3 regions of the Kineococcus sp. NPDC059986 genome follow, and region 3 is predicted to be linked to each of the others. Evidence: riboswitches for the same ligand, from Rfam matches in the RefSeq annotation. Region 3 holds a riboswitch; each other region holds the start of a gene.

The links. A riboswitch is a leader RNA that binds a small molecule or an ion and turns the genes downstream of it on or off. The one in region 3 is predicted to bind S-adenosylmethionine.
Region 1: it holds a riboswitch for S-adenosylmethionine, as region 3 does, so the genes downstream of both, AB0637_RS21255 (sulfurtransferase) here and AB0637_RS10065 (ABC transporter substrate-binding protein) in region 3, are expected to answer to the same signal.
Region 2: it holds a riboswitch for S-adenosylmethionine, as region 3 does, so the genes downstream of both, AB0637_RS07525 (sugar ABC transporter substrate-binding protein) here and AB0637_RS10065 (ABC transporter substrate-binding protein) in region 3, are expected to answer to the same signal.

The regions. Positions count from the first base shown of each region.
Region 1 covers NZ_JBFBND010000039.1:21,289-31,113, reverse strand. Annotated here, with positions in the region: gene AB0637_RS21275 (alpha/beta hydrolase) at 1-266, opposite strand, end outside; gene AB0637_RS21270 (cell wall-binding repeat-containing protein) at 625-1,140, shown strand; gene AB0637_RS21265 (FAD-binding oxidoreductase) at 1,144-2,688, opposite strand; gene clpB (ATP-dependent chaperone ClpB) at 2,799-5,432, shown strand; SAM riboswitch class I at 5,563-5,658, shown strand; gene AB0637_RS21255 (sulfurtransferase) at 5,848-6,753, shown strand; gene AB0637_RS21250 (beta-galactosidase) at 6,901-8,937, shown strand; gene AB0637_RS21245 (MFS transporter) at 8,947-9,825, opposite strand, start outside.
Region 2 covers NZ_JBFBND010000007.1:48,006-57,830, forward strand. Annotated here, with positions in the region: gene AB0637_RS07520 (Rne/Rng family ribonuclease) at 1-1,240, opposite strand, end outside; SAM riboswitch class I at 1,658-1,748, shown strand; gene AB0637_RS07525 (sugar ABC transporter substrate-binding protein) at 1,985-3,373, shown strand; gene AB0637_RS07530 (sugar ABC transporter permease) at 3,370-4,344, shown strand; gene AB0637_RS07535 (carbohydrate ABC transporter permease) at 4,341-5,198, shown strand; gene AB0637_RS07540 (LLM class flavin-dependent oxidoreductase) at 5,222-6,601, shown strand; gene AB0637_RS07545 (acyl-CoA dehydrogenase family protein) at 6,630-7,826, shown strand; gene AB0637_RS07550 (ABC transporter permease) at 7,956-8,837, shown strand; gene AB0637_RS07555 (ABC transporter permease) at 8,837-9,825, shown strand, end outside.
Region 3 covers NZ_JBFBND010000010.1:94,771-104,595, forward strand. Annotated here, with positions in the region: gene AB0637_RS10055 (methylenetetrahydrofolate reductase) at 1-825, shown strand, start outside; gene metE (5-methyltetrahydropteroyltriglutamate--homocysteine S-methyltransferase) at 822-3,170, shown strand; SAM riboswitch class I at 3,288-3,380, shown strand; gene AB0637_RS10065 (ABC transporter substrate-binding protein) at 3,622-5,175, shown strand; gene AB0637_RS10070 (ABC transporter permease) at 5,204-6,199, shown strand; gene AB0637_RS10075 (ABC transporter permease) at 6,304-7,107, shown strand; gene AB0637_RS10080 (ABC transporter ATP-binding protein) at 7,104-8,729, shown strand; gene AB0637_RS10085 (GNAT family N-acetyltransferase) at 8,726-9,250, shown strand; gene AB0637_RS10090 (hypothetical protein) at 9,323-9,825, shown strand, end outside.

The sequences.
Region 1 (9,825 bases), on a different contig from region 3:
GCGAGACCGTCGAGGAGGTCCTCGGCGGCCAGGGCGCACTGCGCCATCGACGTCCGCTGGTCCAGGGGGTCGCTGGCCCCCCAGCCGGGTCCGTCGACGAGCACGAGCCGGCGGGCCCGGCCGAGGTCGGCGGTGACGCGCTCGAAGCTGCGGGAGTCGACGAACATGCTGTGCCACAGGACCGCCACGGGACCGTCGCCGACGGTGCGGACGGCCAGCCGGCCGAGCCGGGTGGGGACGAGGGTGGTGGACGTCGCCTCGCTCATCTGCGTGCACATCGCCGTCAACCACTTCCGGACGTCGGGACCCCGTCGAGCGGGGACCGCCTCGACGCCTTCGGGCGAGATGAACGTAAACCTGCGACCCCGTGCGGGGAAGTCGTTCGGTGTGCTCCGGCTCGCCCCTTTCGGGGGGCACCGCCGCGGGTGAGCGGTGTCCGTGTCGTCACCGTCCGTCCCCCCGGTGTGACCCTGCGGAGTGCTGTGGGGGAGCTGGGTGGAGCACTCGCCCGATCGGCCCTGCGTGGCACCGGGAACGGCCCGGGACGGGTGCGCGCTCGGTGAGCCTCGGTCTGCAGCCACCGCCGCGGCGCACCCGCCCGGCCCCGCACCCCTTGGAGATCCCGTGCGCACCAGAACCCTCGCCACCCTCGCGGCCGTCGGGCTCGCCACCGTGGCCGTCGTCGGCGCCGGGTCGGCCTCCGCGGCCGACGCGCCCCACCTCAGCCGCGGGACCCGCGTCGCCTCGCCGCTGCTGACGCACGGCCTGACGACCGCGGCCTCCTCCCTGCAGGGCCAGTCGTCGGCCTCGGTGCTGCGCTGGTCCGGCAGCGACCGCTACGCCACGGCCGCGGAGATCTCGCGCCAGACCGGGTGGGACAACGGCAACACCCTCGTCGTCTTCCTGGCCTCCGGGACGTCGCTGCCCGACGCCCTCGCGCTGGGCCCGGCCACGACGGGAGCGGGGCCGGTCCTGCTCACCGAGCGCGACCGCCTTCCGGACGCGACGCGGGCCGAGCTGCAGCGCCTGCACCCGTGCCTGCTCGTCGTCGCCGGCGGAGCGCCCAGCGTGTCCCAGGCCGTCGTCGACGACGCCTCGCAGTACGCGGACGTCAACGGCCCTGGCTGCCAGGGGGAGTGAGCCTCACGTCCTGATCCCGCCGGGGAAGGCGAAGAGGCCGTCGGGGTCGGCGGCGGCCGCGACCTGCTGCAGGCGAGCCCGGTTCGGACCCCAGCAGGCCTCGGCACGGTCCGGCAGGCCGGGGTCGGCGTAGTTCACGTACGCCGACCCGCCGGTCCACGCCCGCAACGCCTCGCGGGTGCCGGCGACGACGGCGTCGAACGCGGACGCGTCCGCCGTGCCCGTCCAGGTGGCGGTGTGCTGGACGGTGGCCAGGGCCGTGCGCCACGGGAACGCCGTCGCGTCCGGGGCCACGTCGGCGACGGCACCCCCCAGGGCGTCGAAGGACATCCCGGCCTCGACGGCCCCGCGCGGGAGCGAGATCGCCTCCGCCGCAGCCAGGGCCGCGTCCAGCCCGGCCTGCGGCAACGCGTGCGGCAGCATCGAGCTCGTGGCCGCGAACGGCTGCCGGTGCTCGGCGTCGAGGGCGCGCACCGTGCACGCGGCGGCGTCCAGCCCCGAGCAACCCGCCTCGTAGGCCATGGCGGGGGCGTAGGCGAGCCGTCGTCCCGACCGGGCGGCGGGGGTCGGCAGCCCGGACAGCAGCCCGGACAGGTCGGGGTCCCCGGACCCCGTCCAGGCTCCGGACACCTGGACGCGGTCCCCGCCGACGGGGTTGCGCAGCAGCTTGCACGTCGACCACAGCTCGCGCGGGGCGTCGGCCTGCCAGCGCTGCCACGCGCCGAGGACGTCGGCGCCCGCCGACAGCGGCCAGCGGAGGTAGAACACCGCCACCTGCGGGGCCGGCCGGACGGTCAGCGTCCACGACGTGACGGCCGCGATGCCGCCCCCGCCGCCGCGCAGGGCCCAGAACAGGTCGGCGTCGTCGCCGGAGCTGTCCGTTCCGACCGTGCGGGCGCGGCCGTCGGCGGTGACGACGTCCACCGTCTCGACCTGGTCGCACGTCAGGCCGAAGGACCGGGCGAGCACACCCACACCGCCACCGAGGGTGAGGCCGCTGAGCCCGACGGTCGGGCAGGAGCCCGCGCCGACCGCGACCCCGGCCGACCCGAGCGTCGCGTAGACGTCGACGAGCCGTGCGCCCGCCCCGATCCGTGCCGTCCGGGCGTCCCGGTCCACGGTGACGTCCGCCATCCCGGACAGGTCGGCCACGAGCCCGTCTCCGGCGGACCAGCCGCCGTAGGAGTGCCCGCCGGCCCTCAGTCGCAGTCCGGTCCCGCCGTCGGTGGCGAAGCGGACGCAGGCCGCGACGTCGGCAGCCGACCGGCAGTGGGCGACCGCTCGCGGCGCAGGGGAGAAGCGTGGGTTGTAGAGGAGTGTGGAGGCGTCGAAGCCGTCGTCGTAACCGGAGGGGCCCCGCAGGCTGACGCCTCCGGAGACGCGCAACGAGCTCCAGGCCGGGGTGGAGCCGGCCGATGCAGCGGACGACGAGGAACCGGGCGGGGTGCTGGGCGCCTTCGTCGGCGAACCCGCCGAGCACCCCGTGGTGGCGAGGGCGAGCCCGCCGGCGAGCAGGGCGCGGCGGGTCGGGCGAGGGGATGGTTCCACGGGCCCACTGTGCTCCCCGGGGGGCGCGCCGATCAGAGTTGAGCGGAACAAGCTCAAGTCTGGCAGAGTTGTCACCAGTGTCGTCAGTCCACACCGTCTGGAGGTAGTCCGTGGACCTCAAGCTCACCACCCGCGCCCAGGAGGCGCTGGCCGATGCGGTCGGTCGCGCCACCTCCGCCGGTCACGCCCAGGTCGAACCCCTGCACGTCCTCGCCGCCCTGCTGGGGCAGGACAACGGCGTCGCCGGGCACCTGCTCGCCGCCGTCGGCGCCGACCGGGCCCTCGTCGTCCGCCGCGTCGAGGGTGCCCTGGCCTCGTTGCCGAGCGCCTCGGGCAGCAACGTCAGCCAGCCGCAGCTGTCCCGTCCTGCCCTGCAGCTCATGCAGGCCGCCGGCGACGAGGCGCGAGCGCTGGACGACGCCTACGTCTCGACCGAGCACCTGATGCTCGGCGCCGCCGCCTCGACGTCGGCGGCCGGGGAGGCGCTGCGCGCCGTGGGTGCCACCCGCGACGCGCTGCTCGACTCCCTGCCCTCCGTCCGCGGCGGTGCGAAGGTCACCTCGCCCGACCCCGAGGGCACCTACAAGTCGCTGGAGAAGTACGGCGTCGACCTCACCGAACAGGCCCGTCAGGGCCGCCTCGACCCGGTCATCGGCCGCGACGCCGAGATCCGCCGCGTCGTGCAGGTCCTGTCGCGCCGCACCAAGAACAACCCCGTCCTCATCGGGGAACCCGGCGTCGGCAAGACCGCCGTCGTCGAAGGACTGGCCCAGCGCATCGTCGCCGGCGACGTGCCGGAGTCGTTGCGCGGCAAGCGGCTCATCTCCCTCGACCTCGCCAGCATGGTCGCGGGCGCGAAGTACCGCGGGGAGTTCGAGGAACGCCTCAAGGCCGTCCTGGCCGAGATCCAGGGGTCCGACGGGCAGGTCGTCACCTTCATCGACGAACTGCACACCGTCGTCGGCGCGGGTGCCGGCGAAGGCGCCATGGACGCGGGCAACATGCTCAAGCCCATGCTCGCCCGCGGTCAGCTCCGCCTCGTCGGGGCGACCACGCTCGACGAGTACCGCGAACGCATCGAGAAGGACCCGGCCCTCGAACGCCGGTTCCAGCAGGTCTACGTCGGCGAACCCTCGGTGCCCGACACCATCGGCATCCTGCGCGGGCTGCGCGAACGGTACGAGGCGCACCACAAGGTCGCCATCTCCGACGCCGCGCTCGTGGCCGCCGCGACCCTGTCCGACCGCTACATCTCCGGACGTCAGCTGCCGGACAAGGCGATCGACCTCGTCGACGAGGCCGCGTCCCGGCTGCGCATGGAGATCGACTCCTCGCCCATCGAGATCGACGAGCTCCGCCGCGCCGTGGACCGCATGAAGATGGAGGAGCTCGCCCTCGGCAAGGAGGACGACGCCGCCAGCCGCGACCGGCTCGAGACGCTGCGCCAGAACCTCGCCGACAAGCAGGAGCAGCTCACCGCCCTCACCGCCCGGTGGGAGCAGGAGAAGGCCGGCCTGAACCGCGTCGGCGACCTCAAGCACCAGGTCGACGAACTGCGCTCGCAGGCCGAACGCCTCCAGCGCGAAGGCGACCTGGGTGCCGCCAGCGAGATCCTCTACGGCCGGATCCCGGCGCTGGAGGCCGAACTCGCGCAGGCGCAGGCCGCCGAGCAGGACGTGGCGGCGTCCGCGCCCATGGTCGCCGACGAGGTCGGACCCGACGACATCGCCGAGGTCATCGCGGGCTGGACGGGGATCCCCGCCGGCCGGCTGCTGGAGGGCGAGACCGAGAAGCTGCTGCGCATGGAGGAGTTCCTCGGTGCCCGCCTCATCGGCCAGAGCGCCGCGGTGCAAGCCGTCTCGGACGCCGTGCGGCGCTCGCGGGCCGGGGTGAACGACCCCGACCGGCCGACCGGGTCGTTCCTGTTCCTCGGTCCGACCGGGGTCGGGAAGACGGAACTGGCCAAGGCCCTGGCCGACTTCCTCTTCGACGACGAACGCGCCATGGTCCGCATCGACATGAGCGAGTACTCCGAGAAGCACGCCGTCGCGCGGCTCGTCGGTGCGCCTCCGGGGTACGTCGGGTACGAGGAGGGCGGTCAGCTCACCGAGGCCGTCCGACGGCGGCCGTACTCGGTCGTGCTGCTCGACGAGGTCGAGAAGGCGCACCCGGAGGTGTTCGACATCCTCCTGCAGGTGCTCGACGACGGTCGCCTCACCGACGGTCAGGGCCGCACCGTGGACTTCCGCAACGTCATCCTCGTGCTGACCTCGAACCTCGGGTCGCAGTACCTCGTCGACCCGGACCTGTCGCGGGCGACCAAGCACGACGCCGTCATGTCGGCCGTCCGGGCGAACTTCAAGCCGGAGTTCCTCAACCGGCTCGACGACGTGGTGGTGTTCGACCCGCTGTCGACGCAGGAACTGTCGCGCATCGTCGAACTGCAGGTGCAGAAGATGGCCGACCGCCTCGCCGACCGCCGACTGGTCCTCGACGTGAGCGACGCGGCGAAGGACTGGCTCGCCATCTCCGGCTACGACCCCGCCTACGGGGCCCGGCCGCTGCGCCGCCTCGTGCAGCGCGAGATCGGCGACCGCCTCGCCCGGGCGATCCTGTCCGGGGAGGTCCGGGACGGGGACACCGTCGAGGTGGACGTCGCGCGCGGCAGCTTCGACCTCGACGACCCGGCGTCGAGCTCGTCCGGGCTCGTCGTGCGGCGGGCGGAGAACGCCGTCTCGATCTGAGACGCCGTCGGGCAGGTGGGGACGGGGCTCCCCGGTGACGACCACCGTCACCGGGGAGCCCCGTCCCGTTCCCGGGGAACGTCTCTCGGCGGTTGACACGACGCGTGTCCTCCGGGCACGGTGATCCCGAACACCATCCAGAGCGGCTGAGAGACCTGGCTCGACGACGCCGCAGCAACCCCCCTGCCCTGCAGGGTGCGGGTGCTCCCGCCAGGGACGATGGAGGGCACGGAATGACGCAGGACCGCACCACCGAGCAGTTCTCCCGGCTGCACCGGCGTCGGCACGTCGACCTCGGTCGGTGTGCGTCGTCGCGCTGTCGCTGCGCGCGCTGAGTCCCCGAACCCCTTCCCGCACGCCCAGCCGAACCCCGCCGTCCCGCCGTGGGCGGCACCGCCCTGCCCTGGAGGCCCCCGTGAGCACCACGTCCACCGCCGTCCCCGCCGACACGACCGACGCGAAGTTCGCCGGCTACGCCGACCCGTCCCGCCTCGTCAGCACCGACTGGCTCGCCGAGAACCTCGGCCGGGAGGGGATCGTCGTCGTCGAGAGCGACGAGGACGTCCTGCTGTGGAGCACCGGCCACATCCCCGGGTCGGTGACCGTCGACTGGCACACCGAGCTGAACGACCCCGTGACCCGGGACTACGTGGACGGAAAGGGGTTCGCCGAGCTGCTGTCCCGCAAGGGGATTCGCCGGGACGACACGGTCGTCTTCTACGGTGACAAGAACAACTGGTGGGCGGCCTACGCCCTGTGGGTCTTCACGTTGTTCGGTCACGAGGACGTCCGCCTGCTCGACGGTGGCCGGGCGAAGTGGATCGCCGAGGGTCGCGGGACGACGACGGACGCCCCCGAACCCGAGCGCACCGACCACCCCGTCGTGGAACGCGACGACACCACCGTTCGTGCCTTCGCGGCGGACGTCCGCGAGCACCGGGGTGGGCTCGTCGACGTGCGGTCGCCGCAGGAGTACTCCGGGGAGCGCACCCACATGCCCGACTACCCGCAGGAGGGCACCCTGCGCGGCGGTCACATCGCCGGCGCCGCCAACGTCCCCTGGGCGAAGGCCGCGAACGAGGACGGGACCTTCAAGGACCGGGCCGCCCTCGAGGCGATCTACCTCGAGGGCGCGGGCCTGAACGCGCAGCAGCCCACCATCTCCTACTGCCGCATCGGGGAACGGTCGAGCCACACCTGGTTCGTGCTGACCCACCTGCTCGGTCTGCCCGACGTCCGGAACTACGACGGCAGCTGGACCGAGTGGGGCAACGCGGTCCGCGCGCCCATCGTCGTCGGCACCGACCCCGGCCCGCGCTGACCTCCGGCCCTGGACCGGGACCGCCCGGCGGTCTGTGGGGTCATCCTATCTACGGAAGAGTAGATAAGATGACCTCGTCCGGGGACCCGGACGGCTCGGTGCCGCGGAGACGCGGCGGTGGGCACCACGCGACGAGGGGTGAGCCCGATGGACCGGATCCTGTTCGGGGCGGCGTACTACGACGAGTACCTGCCCACCGACCGCACCGCGACCGACATGGCGCTGATGCGCGACGCGCACTTCACCGTCATCCGCATCGCGGAGTCGACGTGGAGCACCCTGGAACCCCGGCCGGGCGTCTTCGACTTCACCCACGTCGACCGGGCCCTCGACGCGGCCGAGGCCTTCGGCCTGCAGGTCGTCGTCGGCACCCCGACGTACGCGGTGCCGGCGTGGCTCGTGGCGACGTACCCCGAGGTCCTCGCCGTCACCGACGCGACCGACACCCCCCGGTACGGCGCGCGGCAGATCATGGACATCACGGCCCCGGCCTTCCGCCTGCACTCCGAGCGCGTCATCCGCGCCCTGGCCGAGCGGACCGCGGGTCGGCAGCACGTCATCGGCTTCCAGGTCGACAACGAGACGAAGTACTACGGCGCGGCCTCGCGGTCCGTCCAGCGCGGGTTCGTGCGACACCTGCGCGAGCAGTTCGGCGACGACCTCGACGCGCTCAACCGGGCCTACGGCCTGGACTACTGGTCCAACCGCGTCGACGCGTGGGAGGACTTCCCCGACGTGCGCGGCACGATCAACGGGTCGCTGGCGGCGGCCTTCGACGCCTACCGGCGCGGGCTCGTCACCGAGTACCTCGGGTGGCAGGCGGGGATCGTGCGCGAGTACGCCCGCCCCGACCAGTTCGTCACCCAGAACTTCGACTTCGACTGGGCCCCGGGCTGGTCCTACGGCGTGCAGCCCTCGGTGGACCACTTCCGTGCCGCCCGGACCGTCGACCTCGCGGGCGTCGACATCTACCACCCCACGCAGTCGCGGCTGACGGGCAAGGAGATCGCCTTCGGCGGCGACATGGCGCGCTCGATCAAGGGGGGTGCGAACTACCTCGTCGCCGAGACCCAGGCGCAGGGCCAGCTGGGCTGGCTGCCGTACCCGGGACAGCTGCGCCTGCAGGCGTGGAGCCACCTCGCCAGCGGCGCCTGCGGTGTCATGTACTGGCACTGGCACTCGATCCACAACTCCTTCGAGACGTACTGGAAGGGCGTGCTGAGCCACGACCTGGAACCCGGCCCGACGTACGAGGAGGCCGGGGTCTTCGGGGGTGAGGTCGAGGAGCACGCGGCGTCGATCACGGGGCTGCGCAAGCAGAACCGCGTCGCGGTCCTCGTCAGCAACGAGGCGCTGACGGCCCTGCGGCTGTTCCGGCTCGAGACGGGGTTCATGTTCGGCGAGTCCGCCGGGTACAACGACGTGCTCCGCCGGGTCTACGACGCGTTGTTCGAGCTGAACGTCGAGGTCGACTTCGTCCCGTTCGACGCCCCGGACCTGGGGGCCTACGAGGTCCTCCTCGTGCCGGCCCTCTACACGGCGCCGCAGTCGACGGTCGACGCGCTGCGCCGGTACGTGCAGGACGGGGGCCACCTCGTCGCGACGTTCCGCACCGCGGTCGCCGACGAGCACCTCACCGTCTGGGACGACCGCGCGCCGCACGGTCTCACCGACGTGTTCGGTGTCACCTACAACCAGTTCTCGACGCCCGACGGTGCGCGCCTCGCCTTCCGCGACGGGTTCGCGGGCGGGGCGGACGGGGCGGCGGAGGTCGTGCTGGAACTGCTGACCCCCGCGGCGGGCACCGAGGTCCTGGCCCGGTACGACCACCCGGCGTGGTCCGGCTACGCGGCACTCACCCGGAACGCCTTCGGCGACGGGACGGCCACGTACCTGGCGACGCTGACCGACCTCGTGACGGTGCGGGCCGTCCTGGCGGACCTGCTGCGCGACGCCGGGGTGTGGGACTGGCCGCAGGACCTCGCGCTGGCTGCCCCGACGGTGGCCGTGCGGCGCGGCACGAACGGCCGCGGCCGGGCCGTGACGTACCTGCTGAACTACTCGGGTTCCCCCGTCGTGCTGCCCGCCCCGGTCGCCGGTCGGGACGTCCTGGGCGCCCGGGACGTGACGGCCGGGCAGGAACTCACGGTCGGCGCCTGGGACCTCGTCCTCCTGGAGGACTGAGGGTCGTCGTCAGCGGACGGCGCGGATCCGGGTGATGGCGAAGGCGCCGAGCAGCGCCATGACGATGGCCACGGGGAACACCAGGCCGTACCCGCCGGTCGCAACGACGAGCGAGGACGTGATGAGCGGCCCCACGGTCTGCCCGGCGGTGGTCGAGAGGTTGAGGATGCCCAGGTCCTTGCCGGCGTCGGACTGGTTCGGCAGGACGTCGACGTTGAGGGCCTGGTCGACCGAGGTGTAGACCCCGTAGCCGAGGCCGGCGATGGCCGCGTAGGCGAACATGCCCGCCGAGCTCGGCCACACCCAGGGCATGGCGATGCCGACGGCGAACAGGACGCTGGAGAGCACGACGGGCAGTTTCCGGCGGCCGATGAGGTCCGAGACCGGTCCCGACACCAGCGAGCCGAGGAGGGACACGACGAGGGTGATGACCGACATCGTGGCCAGCGTCGCGGCCGAGCGCGCGGTGCTCTGCCCGAGGTGGTCCTGGACGATGTAGAGCTGGTACGCCGAGATCATCTGGTAGCTGACGAGCATGAACAACCGGCCGACGAACGCCTTGTAGAAGTCCGGTGCGCTGCGCGGCGGCCGGAAGCTGACGAGGACGTCCTTGAGGGTCGTCGGCACGGCCGGCAGGTCGGTCGCCGGACGTTCGCGGGGCCACAGCACGACGGCCACGAGCGCGGACACCGCCATGAGGGCACCGCCGAGCACGAAACCCGTGAGGCCGCTGGTGATGAGGGCCGCGCCCACGAGCGTGCCGAGCGGGGTGCCGACGGACAGGCCCGTCCCGTAGAACGCGGACATGGTGCCGCGCAGGCGACCCGGGACGCGGTCGCTCAGGACGGCGACGGCCGGGGCCAGCATCATGTTCAGCCCGACCATGGC
Region 2 (9,825 bases), on a different contig from region 3:
CGGTGGTGGAGTCCTCGGCGTCCGGGTCGTCGCGCTCGTCCCCGCCGTCGCGGCCGCGGCTGCGACGGCCGCGGCCCCCGCGGCGACGACGACGGCGCGGTGCGCCACCGTCCTCGTCGCGCGTGTCGTCGTCGTCCTCGTCGGACTCGTCGTCCTCGTTCTGGTCCTCGGCGTCCTCGTCGTCGTCCGCCTCGTCGGCGTCCTCGGTCTGCGGGCGGCGCACACCACGGGAACGACGCAGGTCGCGCAGGCTGTCGAGCACCTCGTCGTCGCGCGAGCGCACGTCGTGGGTGGTGTCCTCGAGGTCGTCGACCTCGTCGACCTGGTCGCCGTGCTCGTCCGCACGGGCCGCGGGCGGCGGGCCCGCGGGGGCGGAGGCGCGACGGCGACGCGAGGGGGTCTCGGCGTCCGGGGCCTGGAAGAAGAGAGCCGTCGCGCGGGCCGCGGCGTCGGTGGTCCGCTCGGGGGTGGTCTCGGCGACCGCGTCCCGGCGGCGGGCGCCGCGGGCGAAGCCGGCCGCGCGCACCAGGACCGGGTCGTCCATGAGGTCGGAGGGCTCGGTCGGCGCCTCCGCGGGGGTCTCGACCGGGGCGTCGACGGGGGCCTCGAGGGGGGCCTCGACGGGGGCTTCCTCCACGGGCGCGTCGGCGGCGGCCGCGACGACCGGCTCCACGGCGGGTTCCGCGGCGGGGGTCTCCACGGGGGCCGGCGTGCCGGCCGACTTGCGCGCACGACGCCGACGCGGGGGCGCGGTGACCTCCACCGGGACGTCCTCGGCGGGGGTGTCGGCAGGGGCGGCGACGGCACCGGTCTCCGCGACTGCCGGGATCTCCGCGACTGCCGGGGTCTCCGCGACTGCCGGGGTCTCCGCGACTGCCGGGGTCTCGGTGCGCGCTTCGGCGGCGGGCGTCTCGGGCGCCGCGACCTTGCGGACGGCGCGGCGGGCCCGTCGCCGCGGGGCGGGAGCCTCCGCGTCCGGGGTCACCTCGGGGGTCGCCTCGGGCGCGGGCTCGCTGGCGACGTCCGGGGTGACCGGGGTCTCCGCCACGGGGGCGGCGACCGCTGCGCCGTCACTGGTGTTCTCGGCGGTGGTCTCGTCGGTGGTCGCGTCCACGTGGGCGGGCGGACCGGCCGGCCTGCTCGCGGCGCGACGGCGGCGGGGCCGCGTCGCCCCGGTGCCCGTCGCGGACGCGGTCGTCGCGCCGTCGGTCGTCGTGTTCTCGTCGGGTGTGCTGGTCACGGGTGTGCTCCGCTTCGCCCGCAGCTTCCGCGCCACCGGTCGTCCCCCGCGGACGCTCGGGCGTCCTTGTCGGAATCGCCGGGCGGGTCGACCCGCACCCGACGGAAGTCCTGGTGCACCGGAGGGGTCGCGCGACGCGTGCTCCCCCCGGAGCCGCCGGCGGTCGTCGTCAGGGGAACGGGCCGGGGCGCCAGCGAGGTCCTTCCACCAGACCGCGGCGCTGCCCGGGACCCACGCACCAGGCGACGGTCTCGACGGCGGGCCGCCCGCCCGGTGTCGGGGAACGCGCGACCGTCTTCAGTGTGGCACAGCCCGGTGCCGCACAGCCCGCCCGCCGTGACCCTGCGCACTCGCGCCCACCGCCGGCGCCTCTCGGAACGTTCCCGGAAGGGCAGGGGGTCCGCTACGCTGCGACCAACACCATCCAGAGTGGCCGAGAGTCCTGGCTCGACGACGCCACAGCAACCACCGCGTGAGCGGCAGGTGCTCCCGCCAGGGACGATGGAGGACTCGCGATGCACAGCCGTACCCGTCTGACCCGGCGTTACCACGTCGACCTCGCGCGCACGGCCTCGATGGTCTGTCGCCCGGGCTCCTCGGCGCACCAGGGGACGTCAGCCGCAGCCTGACCGGCCGCCGCACGTCCCCGGGGCCATCGCCCCGCCCTCCCCGCACCGCACGAGCGCGCCGTTCCGCGCGCACCCCCCGACGGACGTCCCGTCCGCCTACCCCCGGAGCACCGCCATGTCCGCGCCCCGTCGCACCCCCCTGCCCCAGCCCGCCCCGTCGGCCGCCGCCCGCCTCGTCGCCAGCCGCCGCCGCATCCTGTCCGGCGCCCTCGGGGTCGGCGCCCTGGCCGCCACCGGCACCCTCGCGGCCTGCGGCGAGGGGTCCGCCGCGTCGGGTCTGGCCGCGCAGAAGGCCGTCGACCTCAAGGGCGCGACGCTCAAGCTCATGGTCAACCAGCCGCACGTGCTGGCCTTCACGGACCTGCTCGGGAAGAAGTTCGCCGACGAGTTCGGCGGCAAGCTCGATGTCACGGCCGTCCCCTACGACCAGCTGACGAGCAAGCAGATCCTCGACGTGCAGGGCGGCGACGGCGAGTTCGACGTCTTCGACTACTTCTACTTCGGCCTGGGCGAGCTGGTGAACGCCGACGCCCTCGTCGACCTCACCGAGTGGATCGGCGCCAACGGCGAGATCGGCACGGACGACTTCCTCCCGTCGATCTACGACCCGTACACGCTCATCGACGGCAAGCGGTACGGCCTGCCCTTCGACGGCGACACCCACGTCCTCTACTACAACGCCGAGGTCTTCGAGCGGTACGGCGTGGAGCCGCCGAAGACCTGGGACGAGTACGACGCGGCCGCCGAGAAGATCACCAAGGACTCCGGCGGCGCGGTCTACGGCGCCATCGTCGAGGGGCAGCAGGTCCCGATGATCCTGGGCTGCTCCTTCATCAACCGTCTCGCGGGCTACGGCGGGACGCTCGTGGACTCCGACGGCAAGCCCGCCTTCGCGGGCGAGGAGGGCCTCGCGGCGCTGCAGCACCTCATCGACGTCTCCCCCTCCGCCCTGCCGACGCCGCTGCAGACGGGCTTCGACCAGGCCAACTCGGCCTTCCTGTCCGGGCAGGGCGCCATGCTCGACACCTGGACCGACCTCGGCCTCAAGGCGCAGGACCCGTCGAGCTCGAAGATCGTCGACAAGTGGGGCGTCGTCACGCTGCCGGTCGGCGGGAAGAACACGACGCCGCGCACGGCCCTCGACGCGGGCTTCGGCCTCGGGGTGTCGAGCGCCTCGAAGCAGCAGGACAAGGCGGCGGCCTTCGTGGAGTGGGCGACGAACAAGGAGAACAACCTCCTGCTCGCCTCGACCGCCGGTTCGGGCATCGACCCGGCCCGCAAGTCGGTGCTCGACGCGGACTCGTACGCGCAGGCGGCCGGCAAGGCCACCGACGTCATCCGCGAGGGCCTGGACGGCACGCCGCTGGCGTGGCCGAGCCGGCAGGGCGCCCCGAAGGCGCTGCAGGACCTCGTCGACCAGCTGGCGCTCGCGATCCAGGGGCAGACGCCGCCGCAGGCCGCGCTCGACAAGGCCGCGGAGAGCTGGGAGAAGGAACTCGGATGACGCAGCTCGACGAACAGCGCGGGGAACGGACGCGGGCCGGGGTCCCGAGGCCCCGCCGCGGATCCGCTCCCGGAGGCCGGCGGGCGGTCCCCGGCCGGCACCGGCCCGGGCACGTCTCGACCTGGCTGGCGGCGCCCAGCCTGGCCGGGCTCGCCCTCATGCTCGTCTACCCCACGCTGTTCGTCGTCGCGCTGGCGGTGACGAAGTCCTCGCTGGCCCGACCGCTGCAGCGGTTCACCGGGACGGAGAACTTCGTGGACGCGTGGGGGTCCCTCGCGTTCGCCGGCTCCCTGGTCCGGTCGGTCGTGTTCGCCGTCGTCGCCGCCCTCGCGGCCACGCTGATCGGCGTGCTGCTGGCCCTGCTGCTGCACGCCCGCGGGACGCGCTTCGGCGTCGTCGGGACGGTCCTCCTGCTACCGCTCGTCACCCCGCCCGTCATGGTCGGGGTGGCGTGGAAGCTCATGCTCGCCCCCGTCGGCGGCGCGTTCGGCGGGTTGTTCTCCGCCCTGGGGTTCCCCGGGGCGAACCCGTTGGGCGACAGCGTGGGTGCGTTCGGCGCCCTCGTCGTCATGCACGTCTGGCAGTGGACCCCGCTCGTCACGCTGCTCGTGTTCGCGGCACTGCTCGGGGTTCCCGAGGAACTGCGCGAAGCGGCCGCCCTCGACGGGGCCGGCGCGTTCCGGTCGTTCACGAACGTCGTGTGGCCCGTCGTCGCGCCGAACGTGTTCTCGGTGCTCCTGCTCGAACTCGTCATCGGGCTCAAGGTGTTCGACCTCGTGACGGTCGTGACCCAGGGCGGGCCGGGCGTCTCCACCATCGTCTCCAGCTTCGAGATCTTCAGGACGGGCATGCGCGGCAGCTACGAGATCGGCACGGCGGCGGCGGAGACCCTCGTCTTCGGCCTCGTCGTGGGTGTCCTGACCACCGTCGTCACGCTGCTGCGGGCGCGCGCCGTGAAGGCCGACCAGTGAGCGCGACGACGGTTCCGAGCGCCCGGCGTGCGACGACCCCGGCGGCGACGTTGCGCCGCGGGGGGATCCGCGTCGTCCTCGCGGTCGTCGCGTTCGTGGCGCTGCTGCCGCTGCTGTTCCTCGTCTCGCTGTCGCTGCGCAGCGTCGACGACATCGCCAACGGCGGCTGGCTTCCCAGCGTCTTCGTGTGGTCGAACTTCTCGAAGGCGTTCTCGACGGTCCCGCTGTCGACGATGCTCGCGAACTCCTGGGTCGTCGCCGTCGGCGCGACGGTGCTGACCTCGCTCGTGGCGGTCCCCGCCGCGTACGTCACGGCCCGCGCCGGGGTGCGCGGGGAACGGCTGCAGACGGTGCTGCTCGCGAGCTACTGCGCGCCGCCGATCGTCGCCGTGCTGCCCCTGTACTACCTGCTCAAGCAGGCGGACCTGACGAACACCGCCATCGGGCTCGTCCTGGTCAACGGCCTGGCGAACGTGCCCGTCGCCGTCTGGCTGCTGGACGGTTTCGTCCGGCGCATCCCGGTGGAGATCGAGGAGGCCGGCTGGGTGGACGGGCTGTCGACCACCGGCGGCCTCGTGCGCCTCGTGCTGCCGCTGCTCGCCCCGGGCCTGGTGGCCGCGCTGCTCATCTGCCTGTTCCTGTCGTACAACGAGTTCCTCTTCGCCGTGTCGTTCTCCCAGAGCACCGACAGCCAGACCCTCCCGGTCGGGTTGTCCCTGTTCCAGGGCGACCGCACCGTGCAGTTCGGCCAGCAGGCGGCGGCCTCGCTCGTCGGGATCGTCCCGATGTACGTGCTCGCCGTGCTCGCCCAGAAGTGGCTCGTCGGCGGACTGTCCGCCGGCGCCGTCAAATGACCCGCCCCGAGATGGAGACCCCCGTGACCGAACCCCGCAGGGTGCACCTCAACGCGTTCGACATGACCTGCGTCGGGCACCAGTCCCCCGGGCTGTGGCGCCACCCGGACGACGAGTCCCACCGGTTCGACGACATCCGCTACTGGACGGAACTCGCCAAGCTCCTCGAACGCGGCAAGTTCGACTCCCTCTTCATCGCCGACGTCCTGGGGATCTACGACGTCTACCAGGGCGGCCCGGAGACGGCGCTGCGCGAGTCGACCCAGGTGCCCGTCGGCGACCCCATGCTCGCCGTCTCGGCGATGGGCGCGGTGACCGAGCACCTCGGGTTCGGCGTGACGGTGTCGCTGACCTACGAGCAGCCGTACTCCTTCGCCCGCAAGATGGCGACGCTGGACCACTACACGAACGGCCGGGTCGGCTGGAACGTGGTGACGAGCTACCTGGAGTCCGCGGCCAGGAACCTGGGCCTGTCGACCCAGATCTCCCACGACGAGCGCTACGAGCTCGGCGAGGAGTTCATGGAGGTCGTCTACAAGCTGTGGGAGGGCTCCTGGGAGGACGACGCCGTCGTCCGCGACGCCGAGGCCGGGGTGTTCACCGACCCCGCGAAGGTCCACCCGATCGAGCACCACGGGAAGTTCTTCGACGTCCCCGGCATCGGGTTGACCGCCCCCTCGCCCCAGCGCACCCCGGTGATCTTCCAGGCCGGCGCCTCCCCGCGCGGGATCGGGTTCGCCGCCCGCCACGGGGAGGCGATCTTCAACACCGCCACGCGCCCCGAGGTCATGCGGCCGTGGGTCGACCGGTTGCGCGCCCAGGCCGCGCAAGCCGGTCGCGACCCGCGCAGCGTCAAGGTCTTCACCCTCGTCACGATCATCACCGCCCCCACCGACGAGGAGGCGCGCGCCAAGTACGAGGAGTACGCGCAGTACGTCTCCTACGACGGCGCCCTCAACCTCTACGGCGGCTGGAGCGGCCTGGACCTGTCGAGCTACCCGCCGGACGAGCCGCTGGAGTACGCCGAGACGCAGGCCGTCCGCAGCGCCGTCGAGGCGTTCTCCACCGCCGACCCCGACCGCAAGTGGACCCCGCGCGACATCGCGAACTGGGTCGGCATCGGCGGGATGGGCGCGGTCGTCGTCGGGTCGCCGTCCACCGTGGCCGACGAGCTGCAGCGGTGGATGGAGGTCGGCGACGTCGACGGGTTCAACTGCGCCTACGCCATCACGCCCGGGACGTTCGAGGACCTCGTCGAGCTCGTCGTCCCCGAACTGCAGCGCCGTGGCGTCTACCCGACGGAGTACGAGGGCGAGACGCTGCGCGAGACGATCTACGGCAAGGGACAGGTCCACGTGCGCGACGACCACCCCGCGGCCGCCTTCCGCGCCTCGAACCGCTGACCCGACCAGAGAACCCCAGGAGACCCGCATGACCACCCGCGACCAGGCCCTCGACGCCGCCCGCGACGAAGTGTTGGACGCCGCCCGCGGCGTGGCGAACCACCTCGGCCTCGACGCCCTCGAACGCGACCGCGCGAACGCCGAGCCCTTCACCGAGGCCGAACTGCTGCGCAAGGCCGGGTTGCCGGCCGTCCTGCTCCCGACGTCCATCGGGGGTGCGGGGCTGCCGTGGTCGGTCGCGCTCGACGTCGTGAAGGAGATCGCCCGCACCGACGGGTCGATCGCCCAGCTCCTGGCGTACCACTACGTCAACGCGCACAACCTCGTCTGGGTGGCCGACGACGCGGGCCGGCAGCGGTGGGGGGTCCCGACCGCCGAGCAGCAGTGGCTGTGGGGCGACTCGGTGAACCCCGTCGACCCGGACCTGCAGCTGCGGCCGGACCCCGAGGTCGACGGCGGCTGGATCCTGTCCGGCACCAAGAACTTCTCCACCGGGGCGAGCGTCGGTGACGTCACCGTCGTCGGCGGCCTGACCGACGACGGCCGCGACCTCCTCGTCGTGGTCCCGCGCGAGACGCCGGGGTTCGTCAAGGGCGGCGACTGGGACAACCTCGGCCAGCGGTTGTCGGCGTCGGGGTCGGTGCGGTTCGAGGACGTGCGGATCGCCCCGGACGCCGTGCTGGGCTCGGCGTCGACGAGCGGGGCCTTCGGGTCCCTCGTCACCCCGGCCATCCAGGCGGCGTTCGGGCACTTCTACCTCGGGGTGACCCGCGGGGCGCTGGAGACGGCGGCGGAGTACACCCGCACGACGTCCCGGCCGTGGCTGCTGTCGGACGTCCAGGACGCCGTCGAGGACCCGTACGTCCTCGCCACCTACGGCCGCCTCGTCGCGCGGTTGCGGGCGGCGGAGGCCCTCGGTCGCAGCGTCGGGGAGTCCCTCTCGCAGGCCCACGCGCGCGGCGCCGACCTCACGTGGGCCGAACGCGGCGAGGTGGCCGAGGAGATCGCGGCCCTCAAGGTCGTCTCCTCCGACCTGGCCGTCGAGGCGACGTCGGCGATCTACGAGGTGACCGGCGCGCGGGCGTCGTCGAACAGGTACGGGTTCGACCGGTTCTGGCGCAACGTCCGCACCCACACGCTGCACGACCCGGTGCAGTACAAGGCGCGCGAGGTCGGCAACCACTTCCTCACCGGTGCCCACCCGGAGTTCACGCTCTACACCTGAGTCACACTGGTCCCGACCGTCCGACCCGTGCCTCCCCCCAGGTGACCTGTGACCGCTCCCCCACCCCCACCGGTCCGCGCCGTGGCCGGCCCCGACCCCCGGCGCGGCCGGTGGCGACGTTCCGCGCTCGTGCGGGCCGTCGTCGAACGCCGGCCCGCGACGGTCGGTGCCGTGCTCATCGCGGGGTTCGTGCTGCTCGCGCTCGCGGCGCCGCTCATCTCGCGGATCACCGGGCAGGACCCGTACACCTACGACAAGTTCGCCCTCGACCCCGCGACCGGGTTGCCGGCCGGGCCCCTGGGCGGGATCAGTTCCGAGCACTGGTTCGGGGTCGAACCCCTCACGGGCCGCGACGTGTTCGCGATGGTGGCGCACGGGGCGAGGACGTCGTTCCTCATCGGGGTCCTCGCCACGGCCCTCGCCGTCGTGCTCGGGGTCGTCATCGGCGCGAGCGCGGGCTACCTGGGCGGCTGGTGGGACCGGGTGGTCGGCTGGACCGGTGACGTGATCTTCGGTTTCCCCTACCTCGTGTTCATGATCGCCCTCAGCGCCGTCGCACCCCCGCAGGTGCCACGGACGCTGCTCCTGGTCGTCGCCATCGGGTTCTTCGGCTGGCCCCGCGTGGCCCGCGTCGTCCGGTCGGCGACGCTGGGCGTGGCCCGTCGCGACTTCGTCCGCGCCTCGCAGGTCATGGGGTCGCCGACCTGGCGGACGCTGACGCGACGCGTCGTGCCGAACCTGTGGGGGCCGGTCGTCGTCGTCGCGACGCTGTCGATCCCCGAGCGCATCGGTCTCGAGGCGGCCCTGTCCTTCCTCGGCGTCGGCGTGCGCCCACCCACCCCGAGCTGGGGACGGTCGATCTCCGACGCCATCGCCTGGGTGCAGACCGACCCGATGCTCCTGGTCTTCCCGGGGCTGGCCCTGTTCGGCGCGACCCTGGCGTTCAACCTCCTCGGCGACGGCCTGCGCGACGCGCTGGACCCGCGCACCGCGCGGGAGGGGGCGCACTGATGGCCTCCGCCCGGTACGTCCTCCTCCGGCTCGCCAGCGGCGCCGGTGTCCTGCTCGTCGTGGCGTTCGTGACGTTCGCCGTCTTCAACCTGCTGCCCTCGGACCCGGCGCAGCTGTCCTGCGGCCGGCCCTGCACGCCGGAGAACCTCGCCCTGGCCAAGGGGTTCATGGGGCTGGACCACCCCTGGTACCAGCAGTTCGGGCAGTTCCTCGCCGGCATCGTCACGGGCCGCACGTTCGGCACCGGGGCGACGGCCGTCGTCTGCCCGGCCCCGTGCTTCGGCTACTCGTTCCAGGAGACCGCGCCCGTCGTCCAGCTCATCGCCGACCGGCTGCCGGTGACGGTGTCGCTGGCCCTGGGCGCGGCCGTCCTGTGGCTCGTCGTCGGCGTCGCGCTCGGCGTCGTCGCGGCGCTGCGCCGCGGAACGGCCGTCGACCACCTGCTGGGCGGCCTGTCGGTCGTCGGCGTCTCGGCGCCCGTCTACCTGCTCGGGCTGCTCGGCATCCTCCTGCTGGGGTTCACCCTCGACGTCGTCCCCGTCAGCGGGTACGTCGCGCTCACGCAGTCGCCGCTCGACTGGGCCTGGCACCTCGTGCTGCCGTGGATCGTCCTCGCGCTCATCAACGGGGCGGTCTACGTGCGGCTGGCCCGCGGGCAGATGCTCGAGGTGCTGTCGGAGGACTACATCCGCACCGCGCGGGCCAAGGGCCTGCGCGAGCGCACGGTCGTCGGCAAGCACGCCCTGCGCAACGTCACGCTGCCGCTCGTGACGCTCTTCGGCCTCGACCTCGGCGGGCTGCTCGGGGGCGCCGTCATCACCGAGAAGACGTTCGGCATGCCCGGCGTCGGGAGCCTGCTCCTGGACGCCGTCGGCCAGCTCGACCTCCCCCTGCTGCTGGGGACGACGCTCTTCGCGGCGTTCCTCATCGTCGTCGCGAACATCGTCGTCGACCTCGTCTACGGGTTCCTCGACCCCCGCGCCCGCCT
Region 3 (9,825 bases):
GTGACCTTCGGGGCGGCCGGTGCCACCCGGGGTCCGAGCCGTGACCTGCTGGCCCACGTCCTGAGTTCCACGGCGGTGCCCGCCATGGCGCACCTGACGTGCGTGGGTTCCTCCCGCCGCGAGGTCGTCGACCTGGCGTGCGAGTTCTTCGACGCCGGCGTCCGGAACGTCCTCGCCCTGCGCGGGGACCCGCCGTGCGGGGCGGGGGAGTTCACCCCCCACCCCGACGGCGTCGCGACGGCCCGCGACCTCGTCGAACTCCTCCAGGTCGCCGACCGGCGGCGCCTCGCGCTGCGGGGTGGGCGTCTCCCCGTCGACGTCCCCCCGCTCAGCCTCGCCGTCGCGGCCTTCCCGCGGGACCGCGACGAGCACGAACTCGCGGTCCTGCGCGCCAAGCAGGACGCCGGCGCGCAGTTCGCCGTCTGCCAGGTCGGCTGGTCCGCCCGGGAGTACGGGACGTTCCTCTCCCGGGCCCGGGCCGCGGGGATCACGATGCCCCTGCTGCCCGGGCTGGCGGTGACCCACGAACTGCGCCGGCTCGAACGGATCGGCGAGCTGACCGGTGTCCCCGCACCGCGGGAACTGCTCGCGGCCCTGGACTCCGGCGACGAACGCGTCCGTCGCCGAGCGGCCACGGCGTTCACCTCCGGGCTCGCCCGCGACCTGCTCGCCGTCGGCGCACCCGGCCTGCACCTCTACACCTTCAACGCGGTCGAGCCCGTCCTCGACCTGCTCGACGACCTGCGCGACCACCTGCGCGACCACACGACCACGACCCGTCCCGCCGAACGCCGCGTCCGCGCGGTAGGAGGAGCCCTCCGATGAGCCAGCACCCGACCACCGACCAGCCGGCGTGGACCGCGACCGTCCTCGGCTACCCCCGCATCGGCCCCGACCGCGAGACGAAGAGGGCGCTGGAGGCCCTGTGGGCCGGGCGTGCCGACCTCGCCGCGACGGAGACGGCCCTGGCGGCCGTGCGGGCGGCGACGGTCCGGCGGCTGAACGCGCTGGGCCTGCCCGCCCACGACGCCTCCATCCCGTCCTCGTTCTCCGCCTACGACCAGGTCCTCGACACGGCCGTCGCCGTGGGTGCTGTTCCGGAACGGTTCGCCGACCTCGTCGCGGCCGACGGACGGGTGGACCTGCAGGCCTACTCGACGATCGCCCGGGGGCGCGGCGCGCTGGCCCCGCTGGAGATGACGAAGTGGTTCGACACGAACTACCACTACCTCGTCCCCGAGATCGGCCCGGGCACCGCGTTCCGGTTCGCCGACGACCGCGGCGTCCGGGAGTTCGCCGAGGCCCTCGCGGACGGGTTCCTCACGCGTCCCGTCCTCGTCGGTCCGGTCACGTTCCTGCTGCTGGCCAAGGCGTCCGACGACAGCCCGGCCGGGTTCTCCCCGCTGTCGCGGCTCGAGGACCTGCTGGGTGCCTACGAGCAGCTGCTCGCCGCCTACGCCGCGGCGGGGGCGACCTGGGTCCAGCTCGACGAACCGGGGCTGGTGAGCGACTCCGCCACGGCCGGTGTCGACGGGCTCGACGAGCTGGTCCGCGCCACCTACGAGCGGCTCGCGGCGGTCCCGTCCCGTCCGCGGCTGCTGGTCGCCACGCCCTACGGGGACGCGCACGGGTTCCTGGGGGCGTTGAGCGCGGTGGAGGGGATCGCGCTCGACCTCGTCAAGGGCTCCGTGCCCGCGGACGGTTCCGCGCTGGCCGGCAAGACCGTCGTCGCGGGCGTCGTCGACGGGCACAACGTCTGGCGCGGTGACCTCGAGCACGCGCTGGCGACACTGCGTTCCCTGCAGGACGGGCCCGCCCACGTCGTCGCGGGGACGTCGACCTCGCTCCTGCACGTGCCGCACGACGTGGACCGCGAGACGGCGCTGCCGGAACGACTGCGCAGCTGGCTGGCGTTCGCCGACCAGAAGGTCGCCGAGGTGGTGCTGCTGGGCCGGGCGCTCGCCGACCCCGCGGCCGCAGGAGTCGCGCAGGGGCTGGCGGCGTCGGCCGCGGCCCGCGCCGACCGGCTCGGCGCGCCCGGAGTCGTGCGGCCCGACGTGCGGGAACGACTCGCGAGGCTGACCCCGGAGGCGTTCCGCCGCAGCGACTACGCCGTCCGCCGTGCGGCGCAGGAGGTGGCGCTCGGGCTGCCCCTGCTGCCGACGACCACCATCGGCTCGTTCCCGCAGACGCCGGAGATCCGGCGGGCGCGGGCGGCCTGGAGCCGCGGCGAACTCGGTCAGGAGGCCTACGAGGAGTTCCTGCGCGCCGAGATCGACCGCGTGGTGCAGCTGCAGGAGGAGCTGGGGCTCGACGTCGTCGTGCACGGCGAACCCGAGCGCAACGACATGGTCCAGTACTTCGCCGAGCAGCTCGACGGGTTCGCCGTCACCGAGCACGGCTGGGTGCAGTCGTACGGTTCGCGCGGGGTGCGACCGCCGATCCTGTGGGGCGACGTGACCCGTCCTGCGCCCATCACGGTGCCGTGGAGCACGTACACCGCCGGGCGCACGGCCAAACCCGTCAAGGGGATGCTGACCGGTCCGGTGACGATCCTGGCCTGGTCGTTCGTCCGGGACGACCAGCCGCTGGGGGACACCGCGAAGCAGGTCGCCCTGGCGCTGCGCGACGAGGTCGCCGACCTCGAGGCGGCCGGCATCGGGATCGTCCAGGTCGACGAACCCGCGCTGCGTGAACTGCTGCCCCTGGCCGCGGCCGACCAGCCCGCGTACCTGGACTGGTCCGTCGCCTCCTTCCGGCTCGCCACCGCGGGGGCGGTCGACACCACGCAGGTGCACACCCACCTGTGCTACTCGGAGTTCGGCGAGGTCATCGACGCCATCGACGGCCTCGACGCGGACGTCACGAGCATCGAGGCGGCACGATCGCGGATGGAGGTGCTCGAGGACATCGCCCGGGCGGGTTTCGCCCGCGGCATCGGTCCCGGCGTCTACGACATCCACTCCCCGCGGGTCCCCTCCGTCGAGGAGGTCGTCGGCCTGCTGCGGGCGGCCGTCGCGTCCGTCCCCGCGCGCCAGGTCTGGGTGAACCCCGACTGCGGGCTCAAGACGCGCGGGTACGCCGAGACGACGGAGTCGCTCCGGAACCTCGTCGAGGCGGCGCGCACCGTGCGGTCCGAACTGCCGGTGGCGAGCCCCGTCGCGGGCTGATCCGCACCGTCCGACCGAACCCCTCCGTCCATCCGGGCGGAGGGGTTCCGTCGTTCCCGGACCCGTTGCCGCGCGCTCGGTTGAGTTCCGGCACGGTTCCCCGTAGAGTTCCTGGTGCAACCATCCAGAGCGGCTGAGAGACCTGGCTCCGCGACGCCGCAGCAACCCCCCGGACACGGGCGCGGGTGCTTCCGCCAGGAACGATGGAGGGGTTCTCGTGGAACGGACGTCGCACGTCGCCATCCTCAGGCGCGTCGTGGACCTCTGCCGCACGGGCGCCACCAGCTGTCGCTGACCGATCTCCTCCGCAGTTCCCCGGCCGGCCCTCGCCGGTCCCGCACCCGCCGTCGTGCCGGTGCGCCCCACCCACTCCTCAGGAGACCTCTTGCGCAGCAGTACGTCCCTACCCAGAACGACTCTTCCCAGAACTCTGTCCGCCGCCGGCCTCGTCGTGCTGACCGCCCTCACCGCGTGCAGCGGCGGGACCAGCCGGGCCGGGGACGCCGAGGGTGGCACCCCCGTCCGCGGGGGGAACCTGAAGTTCGCGATCTCCGTCGACTCCGGGTGCATCGATCCCCAGCAGGTCGGCAACAACGACGCCCTGAACATCGGGCGCCAGCTCGTGGACTCCCTCACGGTGCAGGACCTCGACGGGAGGATCCAGCCCTGGCTGGCGCAGAGCTGGGAGGTCAGTCCCGACGCGAGGACCTTCACCTTCCACCTGCGGGACGGGGCGACGTTCTCCGACGGCAGCCCCGTCGACGCGGCCGCGGTGAAGGCCAACCTCGACGGGATCGTCGCCCTGGGGGCCAAGGCGTCCCTCGGCTCGACCTACCTGCAGGGCTACACGGGGACGCAGGCGCCGGACGTGCGAACAGCGGTCGTGACGTTCGCCCAGCCCAGCGCGCAGTTCCTCCAGGCCACCTCCACGATGAGCCTCGGCCTGCTGTCGGTGCCGACGACCTCGGCGGACCCGGCGACCCGGTGCGAAGGAACGACGCTCGTCGGGTCCGGCCCGTTCACCGTCGGCAGCTACGCCAACGGTTCGAAGACCGTGCTGGAGAGGCGGGCCGGGTACGACTGGGCGCCGACCGGGGCCAAGCACCAGGGGGAGGCCTACCTCGACACCATCACCTACGAGGTCGTCCCCGAGGCCAGCGTGCGCACGGGATCGCTGCAGTCGCAGCAGATCGACGCGACGACCGGCATCGCATCGCAGGACCTGCCGCAGTTCGACGGCAACGGGTTCTGGACCCAGCGTCGCGCGAACCCGGGCATCCCGTACAACTTCTTCCCCAACGAGTCGCGCCCGGTCTTCTCCGACGAGAGGGTCCGGCAGGCGTTCTCGAAAGCCGTCGACCGCACGACCCTCGCCAGCATCCTCAACCCCGGTGACGTCGCCGTGACGTCGGCCTTGTCGGCCTCCACCCCCTCGGCCCCCGACGACTCCGCCGACCTCGCGCTCGACGTGGCGGGGGCCAACCGGTTGCTCGACGAGGCCGGCTGGGTCAAGGGCGCGGACGGGATCCGGGCCAAGGACGGCAAGGAGCTCACCGTCACCGTGACGTTCTGGCAGCCCACGACCGCCGTGCTGGAGCTCGTCCAGCAGCAGGAACGCGCAGTCGGCATCGACCTGCAGCTCAAGCAGGGCACCACCGCCGAGACCACGGCCCTGCAGAACTCCGGCGACTACGACGTCCTGTTCTACAACCTGACCCGGTCCGACCCGGACGTGCTGCGGACGATCTTCTCGACCGAGACCCGCAACGTGAACCACCGGGCGCACAGCCAGGTCGACGACCTGCTCACGCAGCAGGCCGCGACGACGGACCCCGCGGCGCGGGCCCAGCTCGTGGCGCAGGCCTCGCAGCTCCTCGTCGAGGAGGCGCACTCGATCCCGCTCATCGAGCTGTCGACCGTCATCGCCGCGAACGACGACGTGCGCGACCTGCAGTTCGAGGGCTCGTCGCGGCTGTGGTTCCACGACGCCTGGAAGCAGGCGTGAGCACCGTGACGCGGGAAGGGGCCGGGTCGTGACGGGGTACGTCACCCGCCGGCTCGGGCAGGCGGTCGTCGTCCTGTGGGCGGCGTACACCGTGACGTTCGTCGTCCTGTACCTGCTGCCCAGCGACCCGGTGGAGATCATGCTCGCCGGGGGGCAGGGCGGGGAGCAGTCCACCGTCGATCCGGCGCAGGTCGCGGCCCTGCGGCACGAGTACGGCCTCGACGAACCGCTGCCCGTGCAGTACGTCCACGCGCTGTGGAGGACGCTGCACCTGGACTTCGGGCGGTCGATCCAGAACGGGGCACCGGTCACGTCCCTCATCGGGGACGCGCTGCCGCAGACGGCGGTCCTCGCGGCGTCCGCTCTCGCCGTCGCGCTCGTCCTCGGGGTCGGGATCGCGTTCCTGTCCACGTGGGTCCGGCGGTCCTGGGTGCGGACGTTGCTGCTGGCACTGCCCCCGCTGGGTGTGTCGCTGCCGACGTTCTGGGTCGGCCTGCTGCTCGTCCAGGTCTTCTCGTTCCGGATCCCCGTGTTCCCCGCGCTGGGCAACCAGGGGTTCGCGACGCTCGTCCTGCCGTCGGTGACCCTCGCCGTGCCGGTCTCGGCGTCGATCGCGCAGGTGCTGGCCCGGGGCCTACGCACCGCCCTGGCCGAACCGTACGTCGAGACGGCCCGCGCCAAGGGCGCGTCCCGGGCCCGGGTCCACCTGCGGCACGCGTTCCGCAACGCCACGATCCCGGCACTGACCATCGTGGGGGTCATCGTGGGAAACCTGCTGGCCGGTGCCGTGGTGGTGGAGACCGTCTTCTCCCGCGTCGGCATCGGGCGGCTGACCGTCACCGCCGTCAACGGTCAGGACATCCCCCTCGTGCAGGGGCTCGTCCTGCTGGCGGCCGCGGTCTTCGTCGCCACCAACCTCGTCGTGGACCTGCTGTACCCCGTCGTCGACCCGCGCATCCGGGTCGTCGGGGTGCCGCGTCGCCCGCGAGCCGTCACCAGGACCCTCGTGGGGAGCGCGTCGTGAGCACCGGAGTGAGCAGGGGGGCGCCCGAGGACGTCCTCGACGTCCTCGACATCGGGGAGCGCTACCGGGAGGCGGCGAGGGGACCCGCGCAACCGCGTCGCGGGCTGCCGACGTGGGCCAGGCGCCCGGACCTGCTGCTCGCTGGTGCGGTGGTCCTGATGGTCCTGGCCTGGGCGGCGTTCCCGACGCTGTTCACCTCGCAGAGCCCCGTCGACGGGGTGCCCGCGGACCGCCTCCAGGGTCCGTCCGCGGCGCACCTGTTCGGCACCGACCACCTGGGCCGCGACCTGTTCTCCCGGGTGGTCCACGGGGCCCGGCTCACGCTCCAGGCCACCGTCCTCGCCGTCCTGATCGGCCTCGTCGTCGGAACCCTCACCGGGCTGGTCTCCGGTTTCGTGCGCGGCGTCGTCGACGACGTCCTCATGCGCACCATGGACGTCCTGCTGTCCATCCCCGCCCTGCTGCTGTCGATGGCGCTCATCACGGCGCTGGGCTTCGGGACGGTCAAGGTCGCGATCGCCGTCGGGATCGGGACGGTCGCGAACTTCGCCCGCGTCATGCGCTCGGAGGTGCTGAAGGTCAGCTCGGCGGTCTACGTCGAGGCCGCTCGGGCCAGCGGGGTCCGGACGACGGGCGTGCTGTTCCGGCACGTCCTCCCGAACGCGGCCGGGCCCGTGTTGTCCCTGTCGGCACTGGAGTTCGGGGTCGCCGTCCTCGCGGTCTCCGCGCTGAGCTTCCTCGGCTTCGGCGCACCACCGCCGGCGCCCGAGTGGGGTTCGCTCGTCGCGGGCGGGCGGGACTACCTCGCGACCTCGTGGTGGCTGACGACGTTGCCGGGAGTCGTGGTGGCGGCGGTCGTGCTCTCCGCCAACCGGATCGCCCGGGCACTGGAGAGGGGCACGGCGTGAGCGACGCGTTGTTGAGCGTGCGGGACCTGAGGATCTCCTACGGGTTCCGAGAGGTCGTCCACGGGGTGTCGTTCGACGTCCACCCCGGTGAGGTCGTCGCCGTCGTCGGGGAGTCCGGGTCCGGCAAGAGCACGACCGCGCACGCCGTCGTGGGGCTCCTGTCGGGGGCGGGCAGGGTGGACTCGGGGTCGGTGCTGTTCGAGGGCGACGAGCTCGTCGGCCTCGGCGAGAGGGCGTGGCGCTCGGTGCGCGGGGCCCGGATCGGCCTGGTCCCGCAGGACCCGACGTTGTCGCTGAATCCCGTCCAGCGGATCGGGGAGCAGGTCGCGGAGGTGGTGCGCATCCACGGTCTGGCCAAGGGTGCCGCCGCCCGGCGGCGGGCGGTCGAACTCCTCACCGCCGCCGGGCTGCCGGACGCGGCCGTGCGCGCCGAGCAGTACCCGACGGAACTGTCGGGAGGCATGCGGCAGCGGGTCCTGCTCGCCATCGGGCTGGCCGCCGGACCCCGGTTGCTCGTGGCCGACGAACCGACGAGCGCGCTCGACGTCACGGTGCAGCGGCAGGTGCTGGACCACCTGGAGTCCCTGACCCGGGACACGGGGACGGCGGTGCTGTTCATCACGCACGACCTCGCGGTGGCCGCCGACCGCGCCTCCCGGGTCGTCGTCATGTCGCAGGGCGAGGTCGTCGAGGTCGGCACCGCCCGGCAGGTGCTGACGGCACCGGAGCACGCGTACACGCAGTCGTTGCTCGCGGCCGCGCCGAGCCTGCACAGCGCGCGCATCCGGGCCGTCCCGCGCGAGCGGACGGCGCCGCCGGCGCCCCGGTCGCCCGGACCGCTCGTGCAGGTGCGGTCCCTGGTCAAGGAGTTCCCGCTGCCCGGTCGGGGCAACGTCCAGACCGCCGTGTCGGACGTGAGCTTCGACGTCGGCCGCGGGGAGACGGTGGGTCTGGTGGGGGAATCGGGGTCGGGCAAGACGACGACGGCCCGCCTGGTCCTCGGGCTGGAGCGACCCACCTCCGGACAGGTGCTGGTCGACGGTGTCGAGACGACCGGCCTCAGGGGAGCCGCCTGGCGCGACCTGCGCCGCCGGGCGCAGCTCGTCTACCAGAACCCCTACGCCTCCCTCGACCCGCGCATCGCCGTCGGGGAGACCATCGCCGAACCGTTGCGCGCCTTCGGGATCGGCGATCGGGCCTCGCGCCGGAAGAAGGCCGCGTCGTTGCTGGACCAGGTGCGGTTGCCCGCTGACGCCCTCGAACGACGGCCCGCCGAGCTCTCCGGCGGTCAGCGCCAGCGGGTCGCCATCGCCCGCGCGCTGGCGCTGGAACCGGAGCTCGTCGTCTGCGACGAACCGGTCTCGGCCCTCGACGTGTCGGTGCAGGCGCAGATCCTGGAGCTGCTCGTGCAGCTGCAGGCCGACCACGGGCTGAGCTACCTGTTCATCTCCCACGACCTGGCCGTGATCCGGCAGATCAGCGACACGGTGGGGGTGATGCGTCGCGGGGAACTCGTGGAGTTCGCTCCCGCGCGGGACGTCTTCGCGCACCCGCAGCACGAGTACACCGTGGAACTGCTCGAGGCCATCCCGGGTCGCCGGGCGCTGGAGGTGGTGGAGTGACGGCCGAACCCGCCGAGCTCGTCGTCCGCGCGGTCGGCACCGCCGACCCGTTGGCGAAGCCGCTGTTCGACGACCTCGCCCACGAGTACGGCACCCGCTACGGCGGGTCGGTGGAGGAGGTCCGGCAGGAGTTGGAGCGGTACCCGGCGCAGGAGTTCGCCGCTCCGCACGGGGTGCTGCTGCTGCTCCTGGAGGACGGGACCGCGGTCGCCGGCGGCGCCTACCGCCGCTACGACGAGCGGACCGCGGAGCTCAAGCGCATCTGGACGCACCCCGCGCACCGCCGTCGGGGCCTGGCACGACGGGTGCTGGCCGAGCTGGAACGGCGGGCGGTGGCCGGCGGCTACGAGGCGCTGTACCTGACGACGGGGCCGCGGCAACCCGAGGCCAAGCACCTCTACCTGACCTCCGGGTACGTCCCCCAGTTCGACCTCGACGTCGATCCCGAGACGATCGGTCCGCTCGCGTTCGTGAAGGAGCTGGACCCCCGGCCAGGGGTGGTGGGGGCCTCCTCGTCGTAGCGCCACCCGTGGCGTGTCCGCAGTGGCTCGCCCACGTCGTCCACTCTCGATCCACCACCGGAAGGCCCTTCCGTGAGCACCTCGCCCAGCCTGCTGCCCGACTCCCGTCGGTCGCACCTGCCCACGACCCCCGACGAGGGGCTGCGCCGCCGCGGCCTCCCGGAGGAGGGGGTGGAGCGGCCGGTGAGGGCCCTGCTCCCCGAGAGGGCGCTGGAGGCTCCGGGACCGATCGCGCTGCGCGCCGACCTCCCCGTGGGCGCGGCGATCGAGCAGGCCGTTGCCGAGGGGGCGCTGGGCCGCACCCCCCTGGCGGTCGTGCAGTCCCGTCAGGGAGCTCGACGTCCTCACGTGCTCGGCGACGTCCTGGGTGCCACGACCTTGGCCGGTCTCCGCAGGCTGGTCCGTGACGACCCCGAGGTCGCCGCGACCGCGCTGCGCGAGGTGGCCGACCCACCGTTGCCGCAGGTCGGGGTGGGCCAGGACGTCGACGAGGCGTGGGAGGCGTTGGGTCCGGCTCCCGCGGCGTGGGTCCTGGTGGCCGGTCGCGTCGTCGGCTGGGTCCGTCGTGCCCGGCT